One region of the Lactiplantibacillus plantarum genome, then DNA from elsewhere that is predicted to be linked to it. Evidence: riboswitches for the same ligand, from Rfam matches in the RefSeq annotation. Region 1 holds a riboswitch; the other holds the start of a gene.
The links. Region 1 has a riboswitch for fluoride ahead of eno (phosphopyruvate hydratase). Riboswitches for the same ligand answer to the same signal wherever they lie in the genome.
Positions count from the first base shown of each region.

Region 2: it holds a riboswitch for fluoride, as region 1 does, so the genes downstream of both, eno (phosphopyruvate hydratase) here and eno (phosphopyruvate hydratase) in region 1, are expected to answer to the same signal.

Region 1 covers NZ_CP039121.1:1,369,743-1,375,029, reverse strand. Annotated here, with positions in the region: gene E5260_RS06275 (MutS-related protein) at 1-659, opposite strand, end outside; gene E5260_RS06270 (MutS-related protein) at 634-2,190, opposite strand; fluoride riboswitch at 2,785-2,849, shown strand; gene eno (phosphopyruvate hydratase) at 2,928-4,217, shown strand; gene E5260_RS06260 (HAD-IC family P-type ATPase) at 4,257-5,287, shown strand, end outside.
Region 2 covers NZ_CP039121.1:1,782,189-1,787,475, forward strand. Annotated here, with positions in the region: gene E5260_RS08225 (HAD-IC family P-type ATPase) at 1-1,830, opposite strand, end outside; gene eno (phosphopyruvate hydratase) at 1,898-3,187, opposite strand; fluoride riboswitch at 3,239-3,304, opposite strand; gene E5260_RS08235 (DHA2 family efflux MFS transporter permease subunit) at 3,361-4,755, opposite strand; gene E5260_RS08240 (MarR family winged helix-turn-helix transcriptional regulator) at 4,921-5,287, shown strand, end outside.

The DNA of each region.
Region 1 (5,287 bases):
TGATCATCCCGTTCTGCAATTTCAAATCCCTGCGCATGTATCTTTAACTTAGTAAACACCTTTTGAAACCGATGTGGTGGTACGACATCAATCACCTCATCAACTGTTGTATCCAGATTGGTGGCCAAGTGCGCTGGTAAAACATAACCATGATCAAATAATACCTGTCGCAAAAATGTTTTCATCGGCTCTAGTTGACCGTTGAACAGTGTATCTAGCGATTGATACCACTGTTGAAGTGCTGGCGCCGGATGGTCAGGTAATGGTTTGTCCAATATCGTGCCAATTGCCTGCAAATATTGCGTTAATAGACGACTTTTGTTGTATAGATGATAACTAGCCGACTCGTGACCAAGCTCCCAAAAATTTTGCCGGACCGTTTCAATGGTTGTCGTTGTAAACTGATACAACCATTCGTAATAGTCCGGGTGCATCAGGGCATGTTTAACCGTTGCTTGACGCCAAGTCAACGCCCGGCTAGTTGTTAATGGTGTAAAAAATAATCTGGTCGCAATTTTTGCGATAACGTGATCATCCGCTGCCATAATATCAACAATTGGTTGTAATTCTAAATCAGCCATCACGGCTTTTTGACTAGTTGTTAACGACCATTCGTCAAGATACTGCTGTTTTTCAAGCGTGATTAGATTGACTTGCATGCTTTAACCGCCTTTCAATTGCCTTAGTTGTCAGTTGATACTTGTTTAATAAACTAGTCGCATATGTCCCAACCGTCTCCGAACAACGATATATTTTATAAGCGCGGATCGTCGTACCAGCAATAATTTGAGCCTGCATCGGTACCATATGTGGAAGCTTAGCAAGACTTTCTAAAAATGTGACGTAGACACCATGGGCCTGCTTTGCTGTCAAATGTGTTAACACTAATTGACCCAACTTTTCGGCATCAACCGTTGTTGTTGAAGAGAATAGCTCATTCATCAAAACAATACTATGCTCATCGACCGTTTGATAGAGCGCGGCCAATCGTTCAATATCGTGCTGGAGCAGTCCCGTCAACTGGGTTGCCTTTTCTTGACGCTCGAAATGTGTCAGAACATGACTTGCTAGGTGTAATGTTGCCCGTGAGCCAGGGATGGGCATTCCGAGGGCTGCTAAATAATAGGCCTGACCAATCATTCGAATATACGTTGTCTTACCACCTTGATTGGGTCCGGCCACAATTAGAAACTGCTCATTTGGATTCAAGACATAGTCATTGGGCACGACTGCTGTTTGTTTGCCAGCCTGAACATAAGCCAACTCCAGATCAAATCCTGCTTCAATCCGCTCTGGTGCTCCTAATTCAACAAGGGTCGGAAGCACAAAGTTAAGCTGGTTCATCCGGGCAAGGCGCTGCGTATAACGTTGCACCGCTAAATACCAATTCAACTCAGTCACGACTTGTTCATAACCTGGAACGGTATACTGCTGATATTGTTGGTAAAATGTCGTTAATTGTGCAAATACTGCTGGATACAACTTATGGAGTTGAACAACAATATTTGCTTGCAGACTAGTATCCCCATTAACTGCTTCGGCAGTCTTAATACTGGCATTGGGACGGTATAACTCGCTTAGATCTGTCATGATGGGTCCAAACAACTTCGTGGCAACCTCAGCACTATTTGACGCAGCCAACTGATTAGTCGTCACACGGACATACCGCCCATTGATTGTTAAATAAAACTGAACTTGTACTAATGCGCTCGTTAATGTGCGCATCATTGTCAGCAACTGCTGTGTCGCAGGCGCCTGCAAATAAGTATCGAGGTCAGCCTGTAACTTTTGTAGTCCTAAACTTTGGGGCTGAAAATGTGCTAACGCCTCTGTAAGCTTTTCAAGTTGCTCATGTTGCTCATATAATGCCGTTAACAGATCGGCGGCCTGTTGATCAGCCGTCCAATCATGGTGAGCCTGCTTGATTTTGGCGGCCGTTTCTGCGGCAGCCGTCACAAAATGTGCCATTAATTGATACCCCGCTGGTCGCAACAAATCTCTAAAAATAGCCTGACGACGCTGCACCGCTTCAATTGTCGTTAATGGTTGATAAAAAATGTCTTTGATTGGTACCGGACAGTCCTGCTGAATTTGTTCGAAAATCAAATTCAAATTTAGATCTTGGAAACAACTTGCAGTAGCGGGACGAGCGACTGGTGGTTGCCCTAAAAATAACAGACTCATCTGCATTATGACTCAACTCTTTTCACTAATTCTAATCAATAAAAAATGGCGACACCTACTTAGACTTAAATCCAAGTAGGTGTCGTCATTAGCATTACTGCTTGTTCGGTGAACACCATCACCGCTAGAATGATTTCAGTATAGCACGCGCACTGACCTTCGTTAACCACTTTGCTTTTATTAAAAATTTAATTAACTAAACATCACGCAAATTGTTTTCAACCAGGCCCATTACCAGCAGATACTATGAGCCAGTCCAAGCACTGGCATGACGAGGTTTCCGAGATTGGATGTTGGTTGTAGAAAAAATCGGTTATACGTTGAATTTCTTTCCTAGTCAACCGTGACGCTTCAAAGACGAGACCAGCTATATTGTCTAACAAACAGCGGTATTACAATCATCATTATTATTTGAACAGGTAGTTTTTAATTTAGATGATTATATTGCAAGCAAAGGCACCGCTGCTCGCCATTTTTATACAACTAGTGCCGTTGCTTAACTTGATTAACATTTCGCATCTGCGAATTATCAAGGGTTTTAAACTTATGGTTGAAAAACGCTTGTGTTTATTTTTCAAGCGCGGTATGCTGTAACCGTTAAAAATAAATGGTGATGACGTTCGCCGTAACTAATTGACTATCAATTTGATGACGTCTACTTTCAATCGGACCTTAGCGGGGCCTTTGAAAGTAGACGTCTTTTTTTATCAACTTGGTCGTAAAATTTGAAAGGGGTTTTCAAAATGTCAGTTGTAATTGATGTTGTTAAAGCACGCGAGGTTTTTGATTCACGAGGTAATCCAACGGTTGAAGCCGACGTTATTTTATCCGATGGAACGTTAGGACGTGCTGAAGTACCTTCTGGTGCCTCAACTGGTACTAACGAAGCGGTTGAATTACGCGATGGTGGTCAACGGCTGCAAGGCAAAGGAACTTCCAAGGCTGTCAATAATGTCAACACAGAAATTAATGGCGCGTTACATGGCGTCAGTCCGTTCAATCAAGCTAAAGTTGATCAAATCATGATTGATTTAGACGGGACTCCTAACAAAGGCCGTTTAGGGGCCAACGCAATTCTTGGGGTTTCCATGGCAACTTGCCGAGCAGCGGCTGCTGAGACACATCAACCGTTGTACCGCTACCTCGGTGGCACTGACTTAGAATTACCACAAACATTCCATAATGTCATCAACGGAGGTGAACATGCCGATAACGGCATCGACATTCAAGAGTTCATGATTACTGCCGTAGATCGCACCAGTTTTCGGGACGGATTTGAGAAGATCGTGAATACTTATCATACGTTAAAAAAGGTCATTGAAAAAGCAGGCTATACAACTGGCTTAGGCGACGAAGGTGGGTTCGCACCCGACTTAGATAACTCCGAGGCCGCACTACAGATGTTGCATAACGCAATTGTACAGGCCGGCTACGTTCCCGGCAAGGAAATTGCGATTGCTTTTGACGCCGCTGCTTCTTACTTCTACAATACCCAAACTAAGCAATACGATTTTGAAGGTCGGCACCTCTCACCAGAAGCATTAAGTGATTATTATGCCACCTTATTGAGCCAATTTCCCGAGATTATTTCTATCGAAGATCCTTACAGTGAAGATGACTGGGAAAACTTTGTTAAGTTCACCCAAAAATATGGTGATCGGGTTCAAATCGTGACAGACGATAACGTCTGCACCAACCCTACACTCTTCGCCAAAGCTATCAAGATGGGGATGGCCAACACATTTCTGATTAAATTAAATCAAATTGGAACGGTCACTGAAACCCTGACAGCAATTCGCTTAGCACGCAAAAATGGCTACGCAACAATGATGTCCCATCGTTCTGGAGAGACTGGTGATACCTTCCTCGCTGATTTTACTGTTGCAACCCGCACCGCACAACTCAAATCTGGGGCCCCTGCTCGTTCAGAACGTGTTGAAAAGTACAATCAACTGTTACGAATCGAAGAAGCACTTGGTACAGAAGGCACCCGGTTAGCGCATTTTCCAGATGACGTCGATCACGACCTCTAAAATCGCAATTGACGGAGCAACCAAACAGAGGTGATTATCATGCAAGCACCCACAAACATACTAATGGGGCTCACAACAACTGAAGTACAAGAACGTTTGCAGAAATACGGGCCCAACGTGGTTCCTCAACGCCAGTTTAGCTTTCGTCACGCCGTTATTACTCGGCTATGGGAACCATCCGCGTGGATTCTTGAAGCTGCCCTACTCGTTGAAATCCTGTTGGGTAAAACGATTCAAGCTGGTTTTATTGTTTTGATGCTCCTATTTGCTGCTGTCACGGGCGCTATTCAAGCATGGCGCTCTGACAAAGTTCTTAAAACATTAACGAATCAATTGACCTTAACGGTTGCTGTCAAACGAAATAATCACTGGCAACACGTTTCAGCAACCCAAATCGTCCCTAACGATGTTATTAGTTTGAACAATGGCGATCTACTACCCGCGGATGTTCAATTGTTAGATGGCACACTAGAAGTCGATGAAAGTAGTATCAGTGGTGAATCACGTGCAATTCGTCATCAAGCTGGGGAACTAGTATATGCTGGCACTGAAATCAAGAGTGGGCACGGATTAGCAGTCGTCGTTAGTACGGGAAAGCATAGTCGGTCTGGCAAAACAATTAGTTTGATCAACCAGTCATCCGCACCCGGTCAGCTTCAAAAGCTACTCAGCAAAATTATTGGTTATCTGGCCATTTTGGACACCGTGCTGGCGATTGTCTTGGTTCTCACCGCAATAATACGTGGTGCTAACTTGATTACAATGTTGCCATTTCTGGCGATGCTGTTTATCGCGACAATTCCGATCGCAATGCCTTCCAGCTTTGCAGTGGCCAACTCAGTGGAGGCCAAACAGTTAGGTCAAACACACATCTTAGTCAGTGATTTATCTGGTATCCAAGCTGCGGCCAATCTGAATTTGCTACTGATCGACAAAACCGGAACGATTACTGCCAATCAGCCAACGGTCGTCGCAATGCATAACTTTTCCCAATATTCTGACCGCGAACTAATCTGCTGGGCTACTAGTGCTACTAATCAACAAAATGCAAGTGTCATTGACGCTGCCAT
Region 2 (5,287 bases), 410 kb from region 1:
CAGAATAGCCACTAATACCATCGCATTCAGCGACAATGGCACGTAATCTAGCCATAAATAGCCGATTGTTAAAAGCACGGTCAGTTCGACCGTCCGAGTGAGTTTGGTAATTGTCCAAGTCAGCATCCGCTGGTAGACGCGATGACCATTGTCTAAAATCGTCAGAATATTTGCCAAACCACCCGTTAACAGGACGAACTTAGCACTTCGTTTGGCTAAATCAGTGGCATTGTCAACGGCAATCCCAACCTCCGACTGCTTTAATGCTGGCGCATCATTAACACCATCGCCCGTCATCCCCACCACGTAACCCGCGCGCTGCATAGCTTTGACAATTGCCAATTTATTCTCTGGAACAACTTCGGCAATCCCGGCAACTTGCGCTAACGGTCGCGAGTGCGTTTTAAAGGTCTGGTAGGAAACCACTTGGCCCTTTAATCCAACCGCATCAGCCACAGCCTGTGCTGTTTTTAAATTATCGCCTGTCAGCATAATCGTTTTAACGCCCCGGTGTTGAATCCTTTTTAAGGCCGCCGCACTATCTGGGCGCGGTTGATCTTGCAAAATCAACACACCTTGTAAAACATTATTAATCATGACCGCCACTGAACGGCCCCGGGTCAAATCCAGTTGGTCGATTGCTAAAGCCGGTTGCTGTGCGGTTAACTCGTACAAACGACTAAGTGCACCAATACGTACCCGCACAACTGTTGGCGCTTCACCAACTAGCGCTTCGGCATAACCAACACTTGCATCAAATGGCTTAAATTCCTGCTGTGGCAGCCGTTTCAACTGATAGCGATGAGCAAAGTTCACAATTGCTTGATCCACCACGCTAGGATGTCGCGAATCGGTCGCGCTAGCTGCTAACCGCAACAATTGCTGATCTGATCTGGCCGACAAATTTTTAAACTGCACGACTTGCGGCTGATTTGTCGTTATCGTTCCCGTTTTGTCAACAAGTAATAAATTCAAATTGGCAGCTTCCTGAATACCCGTTAATTCACTGACCAGAATCCGCTGCCGGCTAAGTTCACGGGCTTCTACCGAATTTGCAACTGCAAAACTTGACGGCATTGCAATCGGAATCGTCGCAATGAACAGCATCGCTAGAAACGGTAACATCTGAATCATATCTGCATGGCGAATTAACGCTATCCCAACAATGATGAGTGCTAGAGCACTATCTAACAATGCCAAATAACCAATAATTTTACCCAATAATCGTTGTAAATGACCAGGCGCATTGTTTTGATTAATCAAACTGACTGTTTTTCCAGCCCGACTATGACTTCCAGTCGCCAGTACGCGTGCTAAAGTTTCCCCGGCTACCACCATTGTGCCTGCAAAGGCCGTTTCACCCGACGTATGGATAACTGCAACGGATTCACCGGTTATTGAGCTTTCATCCGTATAAATTGGATTCGTCAACACACGAATATCAGCCGGGATTACACTCCCTACCTGTAAACTAATCAGATCACCCACAACTAAAGCCTTCGCATCAATCAACTGCCAATGACCAGCACGACGTACCGAACTGGTTGGCGTCAATTGATGCGCCAGCTCCTGTAAAACCAAGGCCGCACGTCGCGATTGAATTGCACCATTGACGGCTGCAAAGACCAGCATTAACGCAATAAAGCCAGCCTGAATTTCTTTACCCAAAACAACTTCAATAACTAAGGCTCCCTCCAAAATCCATGCCGATGGTTCCCATAGACGACTGACTACGGCCTTAAAAAAGTTAAACGTTGGTTCTGGGACATCATTAAATCCATCTGCCGCTAGTTTAGCGGCTGCTTGTTGCTCCGTTAAATCTTCAATCATGTCTGCACCTCGAATTTGACAAGCACCACTGGCAACCTAACTGTCGAATCAGGTTTATCACAAATAATTAGTCAAACATCACGTTATTTGGGAAGTGTGCCAACCGAGCACCGTCAGCACCTAATTCTTCCTCAATCCGCAATAATTGATTATATTTTTCAACGCGTTCAGAGCGGGCTGGCGCACCAGCTTTTAGCTGAGCCGCATTGGTGGCCACTGTGAAATCAGCGACGAAAGTATCACCAGTTTCGCCAGATCGGTGTGACATCATCGTGGCATAACCATTTTTGCGAGCTAGCCGAATCGCGGCCAAAGTTTCGGTAACGGTCCCGATTTGATTTAATTTAATTAAAATATTGTTAGCCATCCCCCGCTGAATTGCTTGCCGAATTAATTGCGGATTAGTGCAAACCGGATCGTCAGCCACAATCTGAAGCTGGTCACCATGAGCAGCTGTAAAGCTTGCAAAGTTATCCCAGTCCTCTTCCCCGTATGGGTCCTCAATTGAAACGATTTCTGGAAATTTCGCTAATAACTGCAGATAATAATCGCCAAGAGCTGCCGGCGTGTACGTTTTGCCTTCAAAGTCATAATTGTGGGTCGTTCGATTATAAAAATACGAGGCCGCCGCGTCAAAAGCAATCGCAATTTCTTTACCAGGTGTATAACCAGCTTTAATAATCGCATCATGTAATATTTGCAAGGCTTCTTCTGAGTTTTTAAGATCAGGCGCAAAGCCACCCTCATCACCTAAACCAGTCGTGTACCCGGCATCTTCGATAACTTTTTTCAAAGTATGATAAGTATTCACGATCTTTTCAAAACCGTCCCGAAAACTGGTTCGTTCGACCGGTGTAATCATGAATTCTTGAATATCAATGCCATTATCTGCATGCTCCCCACCATTGATCACGTTATGAAATGTTTGGGGTAGCTCTAAATCAGTGCCACCTAAGTAACGATAAAGCGGCTGCTGTAATGCGTTTGCCGCCGCTCGTGCCGTTGCCATTGAAACACCCAAAATAGCATTCGCACCCAGACGCGCTTTGTTAGGCGTACCATCTAGGTCAATCATGATTTGATCAATATGGGCTTGGTTAAACGGGTCAGCACCATGTAAAGCATGATTAATGACCGTATTAACATTATTAACAGCCTTAAGAACACCTTTGCCGGCTAAACGATCACCACCATCGCGTAATTCAACTGCCTCTTTTTCTCCAGTCGAAGCTCCCGATGGTACTTCCGCGCGTCCTAGCGTCCCATCTGACAAAATAACGTCAGCCTCAACTGTTGGATTACCCCGTGAATCAAAAATTTCGCGAGCCTTTACCGTTTCAATAACTTGTTTTTCCATATCAATCTCTCCTTCTTAACCAAAAAGAAAAGACGCCTACTGTCTGAAAAACAAACAGTAGACGTCATCAAATTGATTATCAATTATTATGTGGCGAACGTCATCGCCGATTAACTTTTGAACAACTAAAGATTACACCTTCTCAAAACAATGTCAATCTTTTTATAACATTTTTATCGTTGACCAGCTTGACGCGTCTTCATTGCCAATATCATGGTCCCCAATTCAATCAGCACTAAAATCAGCAATAACCCCAACGCCATGGTTGACCCTAACGCTGTCCGATGCGCACTAGTTCCAGTCGTCTGTACTTGAACTAACGTGATAACGGCGGACACGACTGAAGTCCCAATGGCCCCTGCAAACTGCTGCATGGTATTGAACACGGCATTGCCATCAGCTTGATGCTCAGCTGACAACTGCTGTAAGCCACTCGTCATCGTATTACCCATGGTTAAGCCAATACCAATCATTAATAAAATGTAAATGGCTAAAATCAAACCGCCTGACAGGTGCATCCCCAACACCGTAAACAGTGCCATGGCAATAACCAAAATTGTTGAACCCGTTAGGACTGGTTTGGCTGCACCCAGACTGTCTAGAATACGTCCACCTAGTGGGGCAAAAACAGCCCCGATTGCCGCGCCAGGTAGTACAAACAAGCCAGCTAACAAAGCACTCTTGCCGTTCACTAACTGGATGTAGTTGGGCAATATGAAGGCCAACCCGAGGGCACAGATTTGAACCAAAAAGTACGCCATTAAGTGCAAATCATAAGATTTTGTGGTAAAAATCGCCAGATTGATTAGCTGTTGTGCCGCTCGACGTGTGCGGATAACGAACCCCACAAGACCAATCAGACCGACTACTAGCCAAGCCACAAAAATCAGTGGTTGCGTGGTAATCGTGGCTAATTTGCTAAATCCAATTGTAAAGCCAACGAATAAGAGGACGATCATCAGCCAACCGACCACATCAAATCCAACTTTAACTGTCGGCTGGGCTTGCCGAATCGCATATAGCCCTAACACAAGTGAAATCACGAGTACCGGGATCAGCAGCACGAAAATCCAATGCCAATCCATCCAACTAACGATCAAGCCCCCAAAAGTCGGCCCCAGTGCTGGGGCGATTGCGGTAATCAGCGTGCCAATTCCCATCAAGGTCCCTTTCTGCCGTGCCGGTGCCCAATCAATAATAATATTAAACATCAACGGTAAAGCAATCCCAGTTCCCAGTCCTTGAATGATTCGTCCAGTGACTAAAACGGGAAAACTGGTCGCGGTCGCGTCAACGACCAATCCCAGTATAAACAATAAATTGGCTGTCACAAACAGCGTTTTAGTGCGAAAACGGCGTTTCAGAAACGCCGAAATTGGTACAATAATTGCAACTACTAACAAGTAAGCCGTGGTCATCCACTGGACCGTCGCCGTATTGAGTGCAAATTCTCGCATCAACTTAGGGAAAGTGATATTCATCGCAGTCTCCACGATCACTCCGCAAAATGAAAGTAATCCGGCAGCCACGATTGCAAGAATCAATTTGAGGTCAACACGTTTTTCCATACTTAAAATCAGCTCCTTAACCTATAGTTCGAATACGAACTAATTAACTATTTTAGCACACTATTTCAAAATTTTAAGTCCTATTTTAATTGACTTTTTAACAATTAGTTCTTATAATTCACTTTAGTTAGAATACGTACCATAATATCATTAAGGAGTCCTCCCATGCAAGATTCATTAGGAATCATGATTAAGAAAGCGAACAATGCATTAGCCAGGGACTCAGACCATTATGCAAAATCACTGGGACTAACTGGCATGCAAATCAGTACGATCAACTTTATTGCCAACAATGAACAGCATCACGACCTCTTCCAACGGGACTTAGAATTAGAGTTCAATATTCGTAAAGCAACCTGTTCCAGCCTCGTTTCCAAAATGGAAGCCGCTGATTTACTCATTCGCGTGCCAGCAAAGGACGATGGTCGCTACAAACGACTACTCCTAACACCCAAGGCCCGCCAATTAGCCACCAAGATCGAACGTTTCTTTGAAACCAGTGAACAACGAATGGCGACAATTTTAGGGGTAA